3 regions of the Micromonospora sp. DT201 genome follow, and region 1 is predicted to be linked to each of the others. Evidence: riboswitches for the same ligand, from Rfam matches in the RefSeq annotation. Region 1 holds a riboswitch; each other region holds the start of a gene.

Region 1 (5,584 bases):
CCGGGCGCGACGCCGATGTCTTCGCGCTCGACGAGTCGAGGGTGCTGCGCCACTACCGCCAGGGCGGGGACACCGCCCCGGAGGCGGAGGTGATGGCGTACGTCGCCGCCGCCGGTTACCCGGTCCCGGCCGTGTACGCCGTCGACGGCCCTGACCTGGTGCTCGAACGACTCGACGGCGAGACTCTCCTGGACGCGCTGCTCGCCGGCCACATGGACGTCGGCGCTGCCGCCGAGCTGCTCGTCGACCTGCACGACCGCCTCCACCGCCTGCCGGCTCGGTTCAGTGCCGAGCCGACGGACCGCGTCCTGCACCTGGACCTGCACCCGCAGAACGTCATGCTGACCTCGCACGGGCCTGTGGTGATCGATTGGCGCAACGCCGCCGAGGGGCCGGCTGACCTGGACGTTGCCATGACCGCCCTGATCTTTGCCGAGGTGGCGGTCAGCCTGGACGCGCAGCTCGCCGACTTCGCCCGGGAGGGCCTCGACGCCTTCCAACAGCGGGCGACGCCACCGCGTGCCAGCCAACTGCGAAGCGCGCTGGGCCTGCGCCGGGTCAACCCCACACTCTCCGTCGACGAGAAAACTGCCCTGGACCGCGCGGCTGCCCTGGTCCACACCCGCGCAGGCTGACCCGCAGGTAGCCGCTCAGCCTGCTCGCGGTGCGGTCAGTCGTAACTGCCACCGCGCGCCCTGGCTGGTGAGCCGGACCACCGCCAACGGCTCCACGTCGACCTGCCGGTACGTCGCGATCGGCAGGTCGAGAGCGTGGACGATCGCGACCCGGATCACCAGCGGGTGGGTGACCGTGATGATTCGCTGGCCTCGCGCGCGCTGCCCGTCCAGCCAGCGACCCACCCGGTCCCGCACCGCCGCGACGGATTCGCCTCCATGAGGCGCGGAGTCCGGCGTGGACAGCCACTCGTGCAAGGCCTGCGGCTGTTCGACGGCGATCTCCTCGAACGACCGTCCGGTCCAGTCGCCGTAGTCACAGTCGGCCAACGCGGCGTCGATGGTGGGCCGCAGACCGAAGGCGTAGGCGGTCTGGGTGGCCGCTGCCGCTGGACTCGACAGGCACGCATCGTCGACGGACAAATGCCCGCGTCGGCCCGACTCGACGCGCGCCTGGGCGAGGGCGGCCCGCAGGCCGCCCTCGTCCAAGCCGTCGTCCGTCCCGCCGAAACGGGCCCGCCGCAGGGCGGTGGTGTGACCGTGGGCGACCAGCCGGAGGCTGGTGGGGGTCACGTGCTCGGAAGCGCGGCGGCAGCCCGACGACGCCGGTCCTGGTGCATCAGCGCCGCGAACAGCAGGCCGATCCCAGTCCAGAGCACCACCTGGGTGCCGAGAGAGGCGAGCCGGAAATCCCACAGCAGAGTTGCGGGGAAGTCGGCCGGAACCTCCTGGAAGGACGGCATCACCACGTAGGACACCACGGTGACCAGCAGGAACCCTGCGGCGGCCGCAGCGGCGCGCTGCCACGTCGGCGCCTCGTTGCCGACCGCCCGATAGCCCAGCGAGCCCGCCCACACCGCCACCAGGCCGAGCACCACCATCAGCAGATAGGTGACGGTGCGCTGGTTGATGGTGGCCGGGTCGCCAACGGCCGGGGGATTCGCCGGATACTTCAAAAACGGCACGATCACTGCGCCGAGCAGTGCCGCGCCGGCCAGCAGCAGGCCCGACCGGCCGTCGTCGTAGGTCCGACGTCGACGGGACAGCAGGACGTACGCCGTAGCCAGCAGGCCGCCCATCGCGGCGCCGAACAGGCCGGTGGCGAGGAACAGACCACCGCGCTGACCAGTCCGGCTGACCAGGGCGTCCTCGTGATCGTGCCCACCGGCTGCGGGCTCGGAATGCGCCGCCGCCGCTTCCTCGATGGCGATGGCCGCCTCGACCTGTGGTTCGCCGGCGACGTACGCGAACGTCCCCGCGATCAGGCCGGCGATCAGGCCGGCGAGCAGCCCACGGACGAGGACGGTGACGAACGGGGGAGCAGTGGTGGATGTCAGTGGCACGGGACGCCCAGCAGGTGCCGACCGTCGTGCATCAGCTCGTGCAGGTACATGCCACTGCGCGAGACCGCCCCCTGATCGAAGGCGACGAGGTAGGCAAGCAGGCTGAGCGCAACGACGGTCGCCAGGACGATCCACAAGAGACGAGTGGTGTCAGCGGGACGCACCATCGGCTGGCTGGAAGTAGAACTAGACATGAAACACGAACCTCCCCGGGGATGACGCGTCCCCATTGCAAGGCTGCGGACGACCGAGTGTCCTGGCTCGCGGGCCCAATGAGCTGGGAAACCGCTTACAGTGGCGCGACCGCGCCGGATTCAAACCGGCTTCCCTCGCGTCGCCGCAGATAGTGGGTCGACGGTATCGGTGCCGCCTCAGGCGGTCAACCCAGCCCGGCAAGCCCGGACCTGCGATGCGGATACTATCGACAAGGCTGGATGTTAAAGATACGATGCTTGATTGCGCTGACGCACACATCCCGCGACCCATGGGCGGCCTGTTACCGCTAACATGGGCAATCTGCCGGGTCGGGTCTGAAACACCGGGCCGACCCGGACATCTGACCAATGAGTGGGCGGGGTGTGGGGTGTACGTGAGCGTGCCAGGGCGTGTCCGATGACGACCAACGAGCCGGCGCTGGGACCGGACATCGTTGACGCGCACCATCACCTCTGGGTCCGGGCACGGCACCCGCAGCCCTGGATCGATCCGCACACCATGGCCGCGATCGACGATGATTTCACGCCTCTCGATCTCGCCCCGGCGGCCCAGGCTGCCGGCGTCACCCAGACCGTCGTCGTGCAGTCCGTCGCTTCCCGGACGGAGACGCCCGAGTTGCTGGGCATCGCGGCCGACGATCCCCTCATCGCCGGGGTCGTCGGCTGGGTCGACCTCACCGCTGACGACGTCGGCGTTCGCCTCGACCGACTTCGGGCGGCACGGGGCGGAGACTGGTTGGTCGGGATCCGCCACCTCGTCCAATCCGAACCTGACCCGGCGTACCTCGACCGCCCGGACGTCCGGCGGGGCATCGCCGCGGTCGGCGCGGCCGGCCTCGCCTTCGACCTGCTGGTGCGCGACCACCAACTGCCGGCGGCGACTCGGCTCGTCCGCGATCTGCCCCAGATGCGGTTCGTCCTGGACCACCTCGGCAAACCGTCGCTCGGGCACGCAGGCCTCGGCACCTGGCCCCGTGACCTGCGTGCGCTCGCTGCCGAGCCCAACACCACGGCGAAGCTCTCCGGCCTGGTGACCGAGGTGGACGGCCCGTCCTGGTCGACGGCCGATCTGCGGCCCGCCGTCGAGCACGCGCTCGACGTGTTCGGCCCGGACCGGCTGATGTTCGGCTCGGACTGGCCGGTGTGTCTGCTCGCCACCTCGTACACCCGCTGGGTCGACGCCCTCACCGACCTGCTGGACCCGCTCCGCGACGACGAGCGTGCGGCGATCTGGCGAGAGACCGCCCGTGGGGCGTACCAGTTGAAGGCGTCGTGACGCCGCGGGGGCGCGCGGCCTGACGGGTCGGAAGCCCTCCCGCGCCTGGGCCTGCCGATCGGCTGAAGGTTGCGCCCGTTTGATCAGACGTATGGCCCTCATGGATGGTTCGGATCTCGATCACAAAACATGCCCGAAAGACCTTGGCAACATGTGTCGATGCGTGGCAAGGTAACGCCTGATCGAGGGAAACATCCGACCTATCTTGTACGGGCGGTGCGGGCATGTCTCTTACGGGCGGTGCGGGCATGAGAGGTCCGACGATGACTACCGTCGAGGCGACCGCCGGCACGCAGCGCGGTGATCTCAGCGATTGGTTCCGGGAACGGATCTCCCATGCCGTCTCCGAGCTGACCGCCGCGACCGCGCTCGTCGTCCTGTTCATCGCGTTGACGATCGCCAGTCCCTACTTCCTGACGGCGGACAACCTCTTCAACATCGGGGCGCAGACCGCGGTGATCGCCATCATCGCCACGGCGCAGACGATGGTGATCATCACGAAGGGCATCGACCTGTCCGTGGGGTCGGTCGCCGCGCTTGCCGGCGTCGCGGGGGCGATGGTCGTCCGCGACCTCGGCTTCTCGCTCTGGGCGGCGACGGCCGTCGCGATCGGCGTCGGCGCGCTGGCCGGGCTGCTGAACGGCCTGCTGGTGACGGTGGCCCGGATTCCGCCGTTCATCGCGACGCTGGGGACGATGTCCGTGGGTCGCGGTCTCGTCTTCATCATCACCGGAGCGGTCGGCGTCTACGGCCTGCCCCGCTCCTTCCAACTGCTCGGCAACGGGGAGATCGTCGGCATTCCGTTCGCCGTGGTGATCACCGTCCTCGTCGCCGTCGGGGTTGCCTTCCTGCTCTCCCAGACGCGCTTCGGCCAGCACACCTACGCGATGGGCTCCAACCTGGAGGCGGCCCGCCGCTCCGGCATCGGGGTGCGGCGTCACCTGACCGGGGTGTACGTGCTGGCGGGTGTGCTGGTCGGGCTGGGCGGCATGATCGCCGCGTCCCGGGTCAACTCCGGCCAGCCGAACTACGGGATCTCGCTGGAGCTCGATGTCATCGCCGCCGCGGTCATCGGTGGTGCCAGCCTCTTCGGGGGCCAGGGCCGGATCGTGGGGACCATCATCGGTGCGTTCCTCATCGCCCTGGTGCGCAACGGCGCGGTCCTGCTCGACATCAGCATCCACTACCAGCAGGTGATCGTCGGCCTGATCATCTGGGCCGCCGTCTACTTCGACCAGTACCGCCGTCGGCGGCTGGAAGCACGGGGTTGACATGCCATTCCGAGAGTCCGAACGAGGAAGGAGACGCACCATGGCGCACACCACCACCAGCCGGCGGGCGCGACGGCCCATCCTGCGCGCACAGGCCATTCTGGCCGCTGCCGCGGCGACCGCTCTTCTCAGCGCCTGCGGCGGGGTCGACGTCCGCGACGGAGGCGACGGCGCGACCAAGGACGCGAGCGGTCCGTTGAAGCTCGCCGTCGTCCCGAAGGCTGTCGGGGCTGACTACTGGAACACGGTGAAGGCGGGCGCTGAGTGCGCCGCGCAGCGCGCGGGGGACGTCACCGTCCAGTGGGACGGGGTGACCACCGAGACCGATGTCGAGGGCCAGGTCAACCTGATCCAGAACTTCGTCACCAAGAAGGTCGACGGCATCGTCTACGCGGCGACGGACTCCAGTGCGCTGGCACCCGCCACAGACAAGGCGCTCGCCGCGGACATCCCGGTCGCGATGATCGACTCTGGCACCAGCCCGCAGCCGTCGAACGTGCCGCTGTTCGCCACCGACAACCGCGCGTCGGCGACCGAGGCCGCGAAGCTACTCGCCACCGAGCTTGGCCCCGGCAACCACGAGGTGGCACTTGTCGAGTTCCAGCCCGGATCGCAGACCAACACCGAGCGAGTCGACGGCTTCAAGGCCGGCCTCGCCCAGTTCCCCAATCTGAAGCTGGTCGGCCAGCAGCCCAGCCGCAGTGACGTCAACGAGGCACGACGCGTCACCGAGAACATCCTCACGGCCAACCCCAACCTCGCCGGCATCTTCGCGGCCAACGAGCCGAGCGTGCTCGGTGCCGCG
Region 2 (5,584 bases), on a different contig from region 1:
ACCTTCCGTGAATGGTGGGAGAAGCAGTGACCGCACGTGATGAGATCCTGGCGCGGCTCCGGACGGCCCTGGCCGACAGCCCGCCGCCGGTGGAGGTGCCCCGTCGATACCGCCGGGTCGACGATCGCCGCGACCTGATCGAGGTTGTGGTCGACCGGCTGGAGGACTACCGGGCAGTCGTCCATCGCGGCATCGACGCTCTCCCCGGGCTGCTGGCCGAGGTTGACCGGCTCGCCGTACCCACCGACATCCCCGCCGATTGGCTCGCCGATTACGCCGGGCAGGTCCACCGCGACGCTCCCCCACTGTCACCGGCCCAGCTCGACGACATGGACGCGGTCCTGACCGGCTGCGCCGTGGTGGTCGCCGACACGGGCACCATCATCCTCGACGCCGGCCCGGCGCAGGGACGGCGGGCACTCACCCTGGTGCCTGACCGGCACATCTGCGTCGTCCGTACCGACCAGGTCGTCGGCCTGCTGCCGGAGGCGCTGACCCGGCTGGACCCACGCGCGCCGCAGACCTGGATCTCGGGCCCGTCCGCGACCAGCGACATCGAGCTCAACCGGGTTGAGGGGGTGCACGGCCCACGCCGGCTGGAAGTCGTCCTGGTCGGTCTCGACGGCGATCCCACCGGTTAACGCACGCCCGATTCGGCCTTCCGAGAGGCGGAGAGGACGGCGGTCGCGGTCATGCCACGGCCCGCCGTCGCCGCAGCTGCCGCGACACCAGCACCGCCCCGATCGCGACCAGCAGCGCACCGCCACCGAGGGCGGCGATCTGCACGGCAGCACTACGGCCGGGGCTGATGCCGCCCGCAGCCGGCGCGCCGGCAAGGGTCCAGTCGTGGGAGTCCTCACCCGGGCCGTACACCGCGCGTTGTCCGTTGGGACCGGTGGCCATCGAACGGTACGCGGGATTGAGGTCGGTGAGCATCCGCACCACGACGGTGACCGTGTCGACCGGCCCTGGGCAGGTGTAGTCAACGGTCACGCCGGTCCTCGCCAGGGCTTTCGGCTCTGCGACAGCGCCCAGGCAGCGCCGCGCGCCGTCAGCCACCGTGATCTGCTTGAGCAGGTACGCGGAGAACTGCTCGGACGATGCGAGCACCGCCGGATCCGTCGTTCGGTAGTCGACCGCCCCGTCGAGCAGGACGCGGTCGGGTGGCAGCAGGCCGAGCGAGACTCCGAGCAGCGTCAGGTCGTCCGGCCCGCCGACGCGCCACCGCACCCGTACGACCTCCGGCCGCTGGTCGTCGCGCGCGACGGTCACGGTCTGCGGATCGCCGGACGGATGCGCCGCCGCCGGGGCCGGCAGGGCCAGGACAGCCGCGGTGACGGCGAACGTCGCCAGCGGGAGTGCCATCACCGTGCTTCGTCGACGACGTCTGGGCAGGGACAAGAAACGCTCCGGGATTGCGGCTACAGGATTCGCGCCCCACCTTGCCGAACGGTCGGAAACGGGCAGGCCCGGGCGGGTGTTCGCCATCGGGCCACGACGTGAACAGTTTGTTGATCAAGTGGGTGAGCCGCGTCGACGCTCCGGCGGGGAAGCCTTCCAGGCGGGGCGATCCTCGGGTCCGCGACGAACTCAGCTCTCCTCCGCGCCGTCGAGCAGCGCCCGACGCAGGGCCAGCCGGTGCTCCCGGCGGATCTCCGCCTCCCGGTATCGTCGCCGGTCCCCGTCCGTCTCGGGGAGCAGCGGCGGCACCGTACGAGGCTGGCCGTCGTCGTCGATGGCGACCATGACCAGGTGGGCGGTGGCCACGTCGGTGGGCGGCACCGCCCGGTCCCACCGGTCGGCGGTCACCTTGACGGCCACCTCCATCGAGCTGCGGCCCGCCCAGGTGATCCGGGCGTCGACGTGCACGACGTCACCGACCCGCACCGCGCGCAGGAACGCGGTCTCGTCGATGGCGGCGGTCACCGCCGGCCCATCGGAATGGCGAGCGGCGACAACACCGGCGACAGAGTCGATGAGGTTGAGGATCCGGCCACCGTGCACCGTACCCATCAGGTTGGTGTGGTGCTGGTCCATGATCTGCGACAGGGTCAGGTGCGACGCCGACGGCGCCCGGCCGGCGATCGTGGTGGTGTCGTGCACAGCGGTAGTCCGTCCCTCGGGAATTCACACCACCGGAACGCGAGCACACGCTGACGAGGACGCGCCCGCACCACACGCGGAACGTCACCCGCTCAGCCCACCCGCGAGGCCGACGGCAGCGCACACGGTTGTGTACGCGGCGCCGGCAGGTCTTCGGACTCGCGGGCCTGACCGGTCGTGCCGGTCCCCTACTGGCCGTCGCTTCCCGGGCCGCTGGCCCAGTGCTGATGACGGCGGTCGTTCCCACTCACCGCTGCGGGGCAGTCCCGGATTTCCACCGGGTTCCCTCTTACGACGCCCGGCCAGTCACGACCGGGCGAACCAGCGCCGCCCGGAGCATAGCCGGTCCGGGAAGGTGTCCCTCACCGGCAGCGATCCCCCAGCGTCGGCACCGGAACGGGTCGCCCCACGAGCCCTGTGCCCGCCGGAACTTTTCACCTGGTGTGACCGACCACCCGGACGCCATACCCGTCATCGAAGGGATCGTTCATGCCCAGCACCACCCTCGCCGGCCGGCACCTCCGTTCGGCCGCCGTGATCGCCACCGCGGTACTCCTGGCCGCCGGCGTCGCGGCCTGTGGGTCGTCCGAAGACTCGCCGTCGGCTGCCCCGAGCCCGTCGGCGGTGGCGTCGGCAGGCGCGACCACAGGGGTGGTCGGCATCCGTGACCCGTGGGTGAAGGCCGCCGACAAGGGCATGACGGCAGCGTTCGGCACCCTGGTCAACGACGCGGACACCGATGTCACCATCACCGGCGCATCCACCGAGGTCTCGCCGATGGAGCTGCACGAGATGGCCATGAAGGACGGAAAAATGGTCATGCAGGCCAAGCCGGGCGGCATCGTGATCAAGGCGAAGAGCACCCATGTCCTTGAGCCCGGCGGCGACCACCTGATGCTGATGGAGGTGAAGCAGCCGGTGCGGGCCGGCGACGAGCTGACCTTCACGCTCACGTTCACCGACGGCAGGACCCAGACGTTCTCCGCGGTGGCCAAGCCGTTCACCGGTGCCCAGGAAAGCTACGCGCCCGGCCACGGGGCGAGCCCGATGCCGGGGATGAGCATGAGCCCCGCCTCATGACCTCGCAACCCACGTTCCGTCCGGTGAGCAGGCGTGGCCTGTTCACCGGCGGGGCGCTCGCCGCTGGAGGTGCCCTCGCCGGTGTGGCCGGCGTCGCCACGATCGGGACCGAACGGTCCGGGGACAGCGGGCCGACCGAGGCTGCGCTGGTCAGCGCTGTCGGCACCATGGTCGAGCCGTTTCACGGGCCCCGACAGAGCGGCGTCGCCACCGAACCGCAGGCGCACGCGTCGTTCGTGGCGCTCACCCTGCGGGCCGACACCGGCCGGGCCGAGGTGGGTCGGATGCTGCGGCTGCTGACCGATGACGCGGCCCGGCTCACCCAGGGCCGGCCAGCGCTGGCCGACACCGAAGCCGAGCTCGGGCTGCTGCCCGCACGGCTGACCGTGACCTTCGGCTTCGGCCCTGGCCTCTACCATGCAGCAGGCGTCGACGACCGGCGGCCGACATCGGTCACCGACCTGCCTCCGTTCCGCATCGACCGGCTCCAACCGGCCTGGTCGGGTGGTGACCTCCTGCTGCAGATCTGCGCGGACGACGCGATCACCGTGGCGCACGCCCAACGAGTTCTACTCAAGGACAGCCGGCCCTTCGCCACCGTCCGGTGGGTGCAGCAAGGCTTTCGCCGCAGCCCCGGCGTCGAGCCGGGCGGGCACACCCAACGCAACCTGTTCGGCCAACTCGACGGCACCGCCAACCCGCGAGCCGGGACACCGTTGGACACCGCCGTCTGGGTGTCCGACGGGCCAGCCTGGCTGCGCGACAGCACGACCCTGGTGGTACGACGGATCAGCATGAACCTGGAGACCTGGGATCTGCTCGGTCGCACCGATCGCGAAGTCGCCGTCGGCCGTCGCCTCGACACCGGCGCCCCGCTCACCGGCACCGCCGAACACGACGAACCCGACTTCGCCGCCACCGACACCGACGGCCTCACCGTCATCCCCGACTTTTCCCACCTGACCCGCGCCCACGTCACCGACGACCGGCAGAAGATCCTGCGCCGGCCCTACAACTACGACGGCGTGCCGACAGCGGAGGGCCACGCCGACAGCGGCCTGATCTTCACCTCCTACCAGGCGGACATCGCCCGGCAGTTCCTGCCGATCCAACGCCGGCTGGCCGACCGGGATCTGCTCAACGAATGGACCACCCCGATCGGGTCCGCCGCCTTCGCCATCCCTCCCGGCTGTCAGCCAGACGGTTGGATCGGCGAGCAGGTGATCGGATGACCCACACCGTACGGCTCGGCGTCGCGGCGTTCACCGCCCTGCTGGCACTGCTCGTCCCCGCTGGCCCGGCGTGGGCGCACAACACACTCCGGTCCTCGTCGCCGGCCCGGGACGCGACCCTGGCCAGCGCGCCGACCGAGGTCTCACTCGTTTTCAGGCAGCAGCTCGACCCCGCGTTCGCCACGGTCGTGCTCACCGACACCGCCAAGCGCAGGATTCCCACGGGCGACCCGGTGGTCGTCGGTGCGAAGAGCACGATCACGGTGACCGGCACACTGCCGAACGGGACGTACACCGTCGGGTACCGGGTGGTGTCCCTCGACGGGCATCCGCTTCAGGGGTCGTACCCGTTCTCGGTGGCCGACCCCACGGCGAGCGCCGCGCCGACCAGCGACGCCGGCAGATCTCCGGCCGCTGCCAGGGAAGCGCGCCGGGGCCCGGGCCCCGGCGTCCTCGTGGCCGGTGCCGTGGTGGCTGTCCTCACCGTGCTGGCCGCCGGGCTGTTGCTACGGCGGCGATTGGCCCGCCGTTGACCGGGCGCGCGGTGACCGGCCTCGCTGCGGGCGCCACGAAGCCGGTACAAGACCACAATCGGCTGATGATCGAGGCCAGTCGGGTCACTTCTCGCTGTCGAGGGTGGCCATCATCGCGGTCGCGTACCGCTGGCCGGAGGCGGCACCGGCTGGCACGGCCCGCTCGATCTCGTCCAGCGCATCCCGGTCCAGCACCAGGTCGACCGCGGCCAGCGACTCGGTCAGCCGATCCCGCCGCCGCGCGCCGACCAGCGGCACGATCTGCTCGCCCTGCGCCGCCACCCAGGCGATCGCCACCTGGCTCGTGGTCGCCCCCAACCGCTGCGCGACCCGGCCGAGCGCGTCCACGAGGCGCAGGTTCGCGGTCAGGTGCTCCCCCTGGAAGCGCGGGCTGTTCGCCCGGAAGTCCCCGCCGGTCAGCGCGCGATCCGCCGACCAGTGCCCGCTGAGCAGACCCCGCGACAGCACCCCGTAGGCGGTCAAACCGATGCCCAGCTCCCGCAACGCCGGCAGAATCGTGGCCTCGGGGCCACGAGACAGGAGCGAGTACTCGATCTGGACGTCGCTGATCGGTGCCACCGCCGCCGCCCGACGGATGGTGTCCGCGCTCACCTCGGAGAGCCCGATGTGCCGGAT
Region 3 (5,584 bases), on a different contig from region 1:
CGGTGATCACCAGGGTCGCCGGTGCCGTCGGGTCGGGTGAGGTCGTGGAGGCCTGTGCCACCCACAGGATCTTGTTGTTCGACCCGTCCTTCCGGTCCAGCCTCAACGGATGGGCGAACAGCGCCGCCACGATGTCACCTTTGGCGCCGAAGACGTGCGGTATCCGGGCGTCCCCGTGGAAACCGGCGTCCGCCCAGTCGGGTAGCGACCCCGTCTCGACTCGAGAGTTACAGCCGGACGCAGCGCTCGCCGTGGTGGCGGTAGCGCCGGCCGGCGCGGACGACCCGCCACTGGTCGTGGTCGTGCACCCCGCCAGCAGGACCACCGACGACGCCAGCATCAACCTGCCCCATGCACCCATCTCGCCCCTCCCGGTACGCGGGCCGCGACCCCGGACTGGAGCAGGCCGGGCGTCGACGACTCGTCGTACCTTCACGACACCGACCGGGCCCGCCCGGTTCCCTAACGCAGCGACTGGGCGACCTCGATCGCCTCAGCCTGGGAGAGGGCGCCCTCAAGTCGGTAGCTCACGTCGTCGTCCTCCCAGATCAGGGTCGAGGCGGCGAGCCTGGCGGTCTCTTCGCGGACCTGTCCGGCACGGTCCACGTACGACAGCACGTGCGGGTGGTCGACCCACACGGCGAAGTCCCCGTTGACCTGGACCCACTCCACCCCGGGCGGGCTGGCCTTCTTGTGGAAGGCCAGATTGAGGTGGCCGTCGAACGCGTCGACGCGCAGCGCGCCCCCGTCGTAGAGCAGCGTCGCCACCCGGTAGTTGCCCGTCGGATCGGGGTCGGCGACCAGCACGCGCTCGGGCGGACCCAGCTTCGCCGGCAGGCGGACCGGGAACCGTACCGACCGTTGGGCCTCGTCCAGGGCAACGGACCGCTGACTGGGCAACGGCGAGGGAGTGTCACCGGGCAACGTCCGGGTGGGCGTGGTGGCGATGCTGACACCGGCGAAGCGCAGCAGCTCCGTGACGGCGTCCGCGACGGCCGCACGGGTCGGCGGCACCACCGCCACGACGACGGCGACGAGCGCCGCCGCAGCGAGCCGACGCCACGGGCGTGCCGGCCTGCTGAGCCGTACGCGCACGCGTGCGCTCACGTCGGGCGGGTCGGGTGTCTCCAACCAGGCGGACAGGTCGCGCAGTTCCCGTTCGAGGTCACCCATACCGGACCTCCTCCCGGTCGAGGAGGCCGCGAAGCTTCGCCAGGGCCCGGGACGTGCGCGACTTCACCGTGCCTCGGGGCCAGCCCAGCGCCGCCACCGTCTCCTCCTCGCTGAGGTCAAGGAAGAACCGGCAGACGATCACCTCGCGATCGCGTACCGGCAGTTGACGCAGGGCCTCGACCAGCGCGGTGCGGCGCTCCCCGGCGAGGACCGCGCTGACGGCCCCGTCCTCGGCGATCTCCGACGTCGGGTTCGCCACGGCGGCCCGCAGGACGAGACCGTCGCGCCGCCCACGGGACCGGTGCAGGTTGCGGGTCTCGTTGGCGACGATCGCGAGCAGCCAGGACCGGAACGACGACTCGCCCCGGTAACGGGACAGCTTGCGGTACGCCTTCACGAACGCCTCCTGGGTGACGTCCTCGGAGTCCGAGCCCGCGCCAAGCAGCACCGCCGTCCGGTACGCGGACGCGGTGTGTCGGGCGACCAGGAGGTCGTACGCCTCCAGGTCACCTGCCCGAGCGCGGGTGACGAGTGCGTCGTCGTCCAGGGGAACCTCCGTTCCGGTCACACCCATGACACCGCTCACGCTCTGCGGGTTCCAGCCTCGGGTGACGAAATCGGGTCAGCCGTCTCCCACCCGGCGTGCAGCGTATTGCCAGGAACCGGTGCTGCACTGGAGGGGCGTCGAGGAGAGGGGCTGGGCATGAGCTGGTTCAACCGCCGGTCACGGGGTGCCGAGGCGACCCCGACGAAGCTGGACCGGGAGGCGACCCGGGACGATCTCGCCGCGCTGGAGACGTTCGTCGCCTCTCGGCGCGGGGTCGAGTTCTACCTGGAGCCGGAGACCACCGCGACGGACACCACCGTGGTGGCGATCGCCCACGACGGCGAGTGGATCCGTCGCCGTACCGGCACGCCACGCGCGGCGGGGGCCATCGCCCGCAAGCACGCGGTGCCGCTGTACGAGGCGGCGCGCACCGGTTACCCGGAGCGGATGCGGGTGTGGAACCGAGCACACCCGGAACGCCACGCCCGCTGAGCCTCGCCTGCTCAGGCCGCGTCGACGGCAGAGCGGGCCTGCTCGAGTGTCGTCGGCTCGGCGTGGCTGGAGACGTACCAGTGGTAGTCGTCGTCGAGCAGTCGCCGGACCAGGCCCAGGTCGAGGCCGTCCTCGGGTCGGCGCAGGTGCGCCGGTGGCGGGTAGAAGCAGTCACCCAGCAGCATGACGCCCGAGTCGGGCACCAGCACGACTGTCGAGTCCGGCGCGTGCCCGCCGCCGACGTGGCGTAGCCGAACCCCGACCGGCAACTCGTCCACGTCGGTGAAGGTCCGGGTCGGCGGCAGGACGACGAGATCCTCCCAGGAGTCCACCGCGCGTGCCCGGGCCCGGAAGCTCGGGCCGAGGCGGGGATTGGCGCGTACCTGCTCGTCCAGATAGTGGTGACTCCACGGTCGGGCGGCCTCGGCGCGAAGGAGCATCACGGCCGTTTCGTGCCCGACGATCTCGACCCCTTGCCAGGCGCAGGCGCCCCAGACATGGTCCCAGTGGTGGTGGGTGTAGACGAGCCATCGCGGCTGGGGTAGCCCGGCGGCAGTCAGCGCGGCCTGGATCTCGCGGGCGTGCGCAGGGCTCTGCCCGGCGTCGATCATCACACTGCCGCGTTCGTCGGCGACGACGGCGACACCGGCCTGGACCGCCTCCGGGTCGGGATTGCCCGGACAGAGCCAGACCCGGCCGGCGAGGTGGCGGAACTGCATGGCGACGATGGTGATCGACCCCCGACATTGATCGCGGACGCTGGTCCCGGCGATCGTCGATCCTAGGTGACCGGGCCGCCTGTCACCGCCCCGTCAGGCGATCGGCGCAGGCCAAGGTACGTGTACGCACCCTTTGCTCTGCTTCCACGGAGGCAACGAAAAGGTGTCGCCACTGTTGCCTCCGCTGAAGCAGAGCAAAGGGTGCGCCACATGGACCCGGGGTCTTACGCGGGCCGGTTTTGCGAGCGAACCAATCACCAGTCATCGATGAATGTGTCTTGCTCGGTGGTGCGGGGGTCGGCGTTGACCGGCGGCGCAGCGGTGTGGCAGCATTCGCGGCCTGACGGCAGTGAAGGAAGTCGGTGCAATTCCGACGCGGTCCCGCCACTGTCACCGGGGAGCGATCCCCCCTCGTGAGTCACGGCCGTGTGTCTGCGGTTGGAAGGCCGGGGGAGAGCGTCGATCCGGAAGCCAGGATACTTCGGCCGTCGGGACGTACCCCAGGGCGTGGACACCCGAGGAGGACCCGATGACGCACGGCGTCTCATTCATCGACGGACACCGTCATGGCCCGCACAGTCAGCGCTGCACCGCGCCCGTGACCGACCGCGCCCGCGTTCTCCGGGCCGGTCGCTTCGGCGCGCCCCAGGTTGTCCGCCACCGGTCCCGCTGAGCTGCGCGCCCGGCGCTGAACGGCCCCGACGCCCGCGTCGGTGAGCCGGCCGCCCGGCTGTCGTACCGGCTGACGCCGCACCCACTCGCATCGTCCAGGTCACCCCCGTGGTGGCCAGGGCGTCACCTCCCGGAGCCCGCCGTGCGCATCCTGTTGCTCTCCACCGCCGACACCGACCTGCTGGCCGCCCGCGCCAGCGGCGCCGACTACCGGCTGGCCAACCCCGCGCGGGTCACCGCCGACGAGGTGCCCGCCCTGCTCGACGGGGTCGCCCTCGTCGTCGTACGCCTCCTTGGGGGTCGGCAGGCGTGGCCGGACGGCCTCGCCGCGGTACTCGCCAGCGGCGTCCCGACGGTCGTGCTCGGCGGCGAGGCGCTACCCGACGCGGAGCTGATGGCCATCTCCACCGTGCCGTCCGGGGTCGTCACCCAGGCGCTGGCGTACCTGGTCGAGGGCGGGCCGGACAACCTTGGGCAGATGGCCCGGTTCCTGTCCGACACGGTGCTGCTCACCGGCGAGGGGTTCGCCCCACCCGCACCGACTCCGGCGTACGGCGTCCACCGCGAGTACCCCACCATTCCGGAGCAGCCGACCGTGGGGATCGTCTTCTACCGGGCGCACGCCCTCGCTGGCAACACCGATTTCGTCGACGTGCTCGCCGACGCGGTCCACAAAGCCGGCGGCAACCCGCTGCCGATCTTCTGCGGCTCGCTGCGCGGGCTGACCGCGAACGCCGGTCCGCTCGAACTCTTCACCCGCTGCGACGCGCTGCTGGTCACCGTGCTCGCGGCCGGCGGCGCGGTCGCCGCGGACGCCTCCGGAGGCGGCGACGAGGACGCCTGGGACGTCGGCGCCCTGGCCTCCCTGGAGGTGCCGATCATCCAGGCACTCTGCCTGACCAGCACCCAGGCGCAGTGGGCCGGAAGCGACGCTGGGCTGTCCCCGTTGGACGCGGCGATGCAGGTGGCCATCCCCGAGTTCGACGGCCGGATCATCACCGTGCCGTTCTCGTTCAAGCAGATCGACTCGGACGGTCTCTCGGTCTACGCCGCCGACCCCGAGCGGGCCGCCCGGGTCGCCGGGATCGCGGTGCGCCACGCCCGGCTGCGGTACCTGCCCAACCCCGACAAGCGGGTCGCCGTGGTGCTCAGCTCGTACCCCACCAAGCACTCCCGGGTCGGCAACGCCGTCGGGCTGGACACCCCGGTCTCGGCGGTCCGGATGTTTGCCGCGCTGGCCGAGGACGGCTATGACCTGGGCGACGCGCCGCCACCCACCGACGGGGACGCGTTGATCCACGCGTTGATCGCCGCCGGTGGTCACGACGTGGAATGGCTCACCCCGGAACAGTTGGCCGGCGCCGAGGCCCGGATTCCGGGGCAGACCTACCGGCGCTGGTTCGACCAGGTCCCGGCCGAGCTGCGCGAGCGGATGCGGGAGCACTGGGGTGAGCCACCCGGTGAGCTCTACACCGAGAGCGGGGACATCGTGCTCGCCGGGCTGCGCTTCGGCAACGTGGTGCTGCTGATCCAGCCGCCGCGCGGCTTCGGGGAGAACCCGATCGCGATCTACCACGACCCGGACCTGCCGCCGAGCCACCACTATCTGGCCGCGTACCGCTGGTTGGCCGCTCCCGTCGCGGACGGCGGCTTCGGCGCGGACGCCGTGGTGCACCTGGGTAAGCACGGCACCCTGGAATGGCTGCCCGGCAAGGGCCTCGGCCTGGCCGCCGACTGCGCACCCGACGCGGTCCTCGGTGACCTGCCGCTGATCTACCCGTTCATCGTCAACGACCCCGGCGAGGGCACCCAGGCCAAGCGGCGGGCGCACGCCGTGGTGATCGACCACCTGGTACCGCCGATGGCCCGCGCCGAAACCTACGGCGACCTGGCCAAGCTGGAGCAACTACTCGACGAGTACGCCACCGTGCAGGCCCTCGACCCGGCCAAGGTGCCCACCGTGCGGGCGCAGATCTGGGAC

Evidence for each region. A riboswitch is a leader RNA that binds a small molecule or an ion and turns the genes downstream of it on or off. The one in region 1 is predicted to bind cobalamin.
Region 2: another riboswitch for cobalamin. It lies ahead of ACLQ28_RS13895 (acyl-CoA thioesterase); the one in region 1 lies ahead of ACLQ28_RS17555 (CbtB domain-containing protein).
Region 3: another riboswitch for cobalamin. It lies ahead of cobN (cobaltochelatase subunit CobN); the one in region 1 lies ahead of ACLQ28_RS17555 (CbtB domain-containing protein).

The regions. Positions count from the first base shown of each region.
Region 1 is NZ_JBNCKP010000009.1:181,310-186,893, forward strand. It holds gene ACLQ28_RS17540 (phosphotransferase) at 1-635, shown strand, start outside; gene ACLQ28_RS17545 (histidine phosphatase family protein) at 651-1,247, opposite strand; gene ACLQ28_RS17550 (CbtA family protein) at 1,244-2,017, opposite strand; gene ACLQ28_RS17555 (CbtB domain-containing protein) at 2,008-2,211, opposite strand; cobalamin riboswitch at 2,245-2,397, opposite strand; gene ACLQ28_RS17560 (amidohydrolase family protein) at 2,630-3,508, shown strand; gene ACLQ28_RS17565 (ABC transporter permease) at 3,772-4,779, shown strand; gene ACLQ28_RS17570 (ABC transporter substrate-binding protein) at 4,820-5,584, shown strand, end outside.
Region 2 is NZ_JBNCKP010000006.1:113,129-118,712, forward strand. It holds gene ACLQ28_RS13880 (LutB/LldF family L-lactate oxidation iron-sulfur protein) at 1-30, shown strand, start outside; gene ACLQ28_RS13885 (LutC/YkgG family protein) at 27-641, shown strand; gene ACLQ28_RS13890 (hypothetical protein) at 691-1,365, opposite strand; gene ACLQ28_RS13895 (acyl-CoA thioesterase) at 1,591-2,037, opposite strand; cobalamin riboswitch at 2,231-2,444, opposite strand; gene ACLQ28_RS13900 (copper chaperone PCu(A)C) at 2,593-3,183, shown strand; gene ACLQ28_RS13905 (Dyp-type peroxidase) at 3,180-4,415, shown strand; gene ACLQ28_RS13910 (copper resistance CopC family protein) at 4,412-4,948, shown strand; gene ACLQ28_RS13915 (aldo/keto reductase) at 5,033-5,584, opposite strand, start outside.
Region 3 is NZ_JBNCKP010000004.1:334,801-340,384, forward strand. It holds gene ACLQ28_RS11030 (hypothetical protein) at 1-130, opposite strand, end outside; gene ACLQ28_RS11035 (hypothetical protein) at 228-353, opposite strand; gene ACLQ28_RS11040 (hypothetical protein) at 463-1,173, opposite strand; gene ACLQ28_RS11045 (RNA polymerase sigma factor) at 1,166-1,741, opposite strand; gene ACLQ28_RS11050 (hypothetical protein) at 1,877-2,212, shown strand; gene ACLQ28_RS11055 (MBL fold metallo-hydrolase) at 2,224-2,931, opposite strand; cobalamin riboswitch at 3,259-3,435, shown strand; gene cobN (cobaltochelatase subunit CobN) at 3,746-5,584, shown strand, end outside.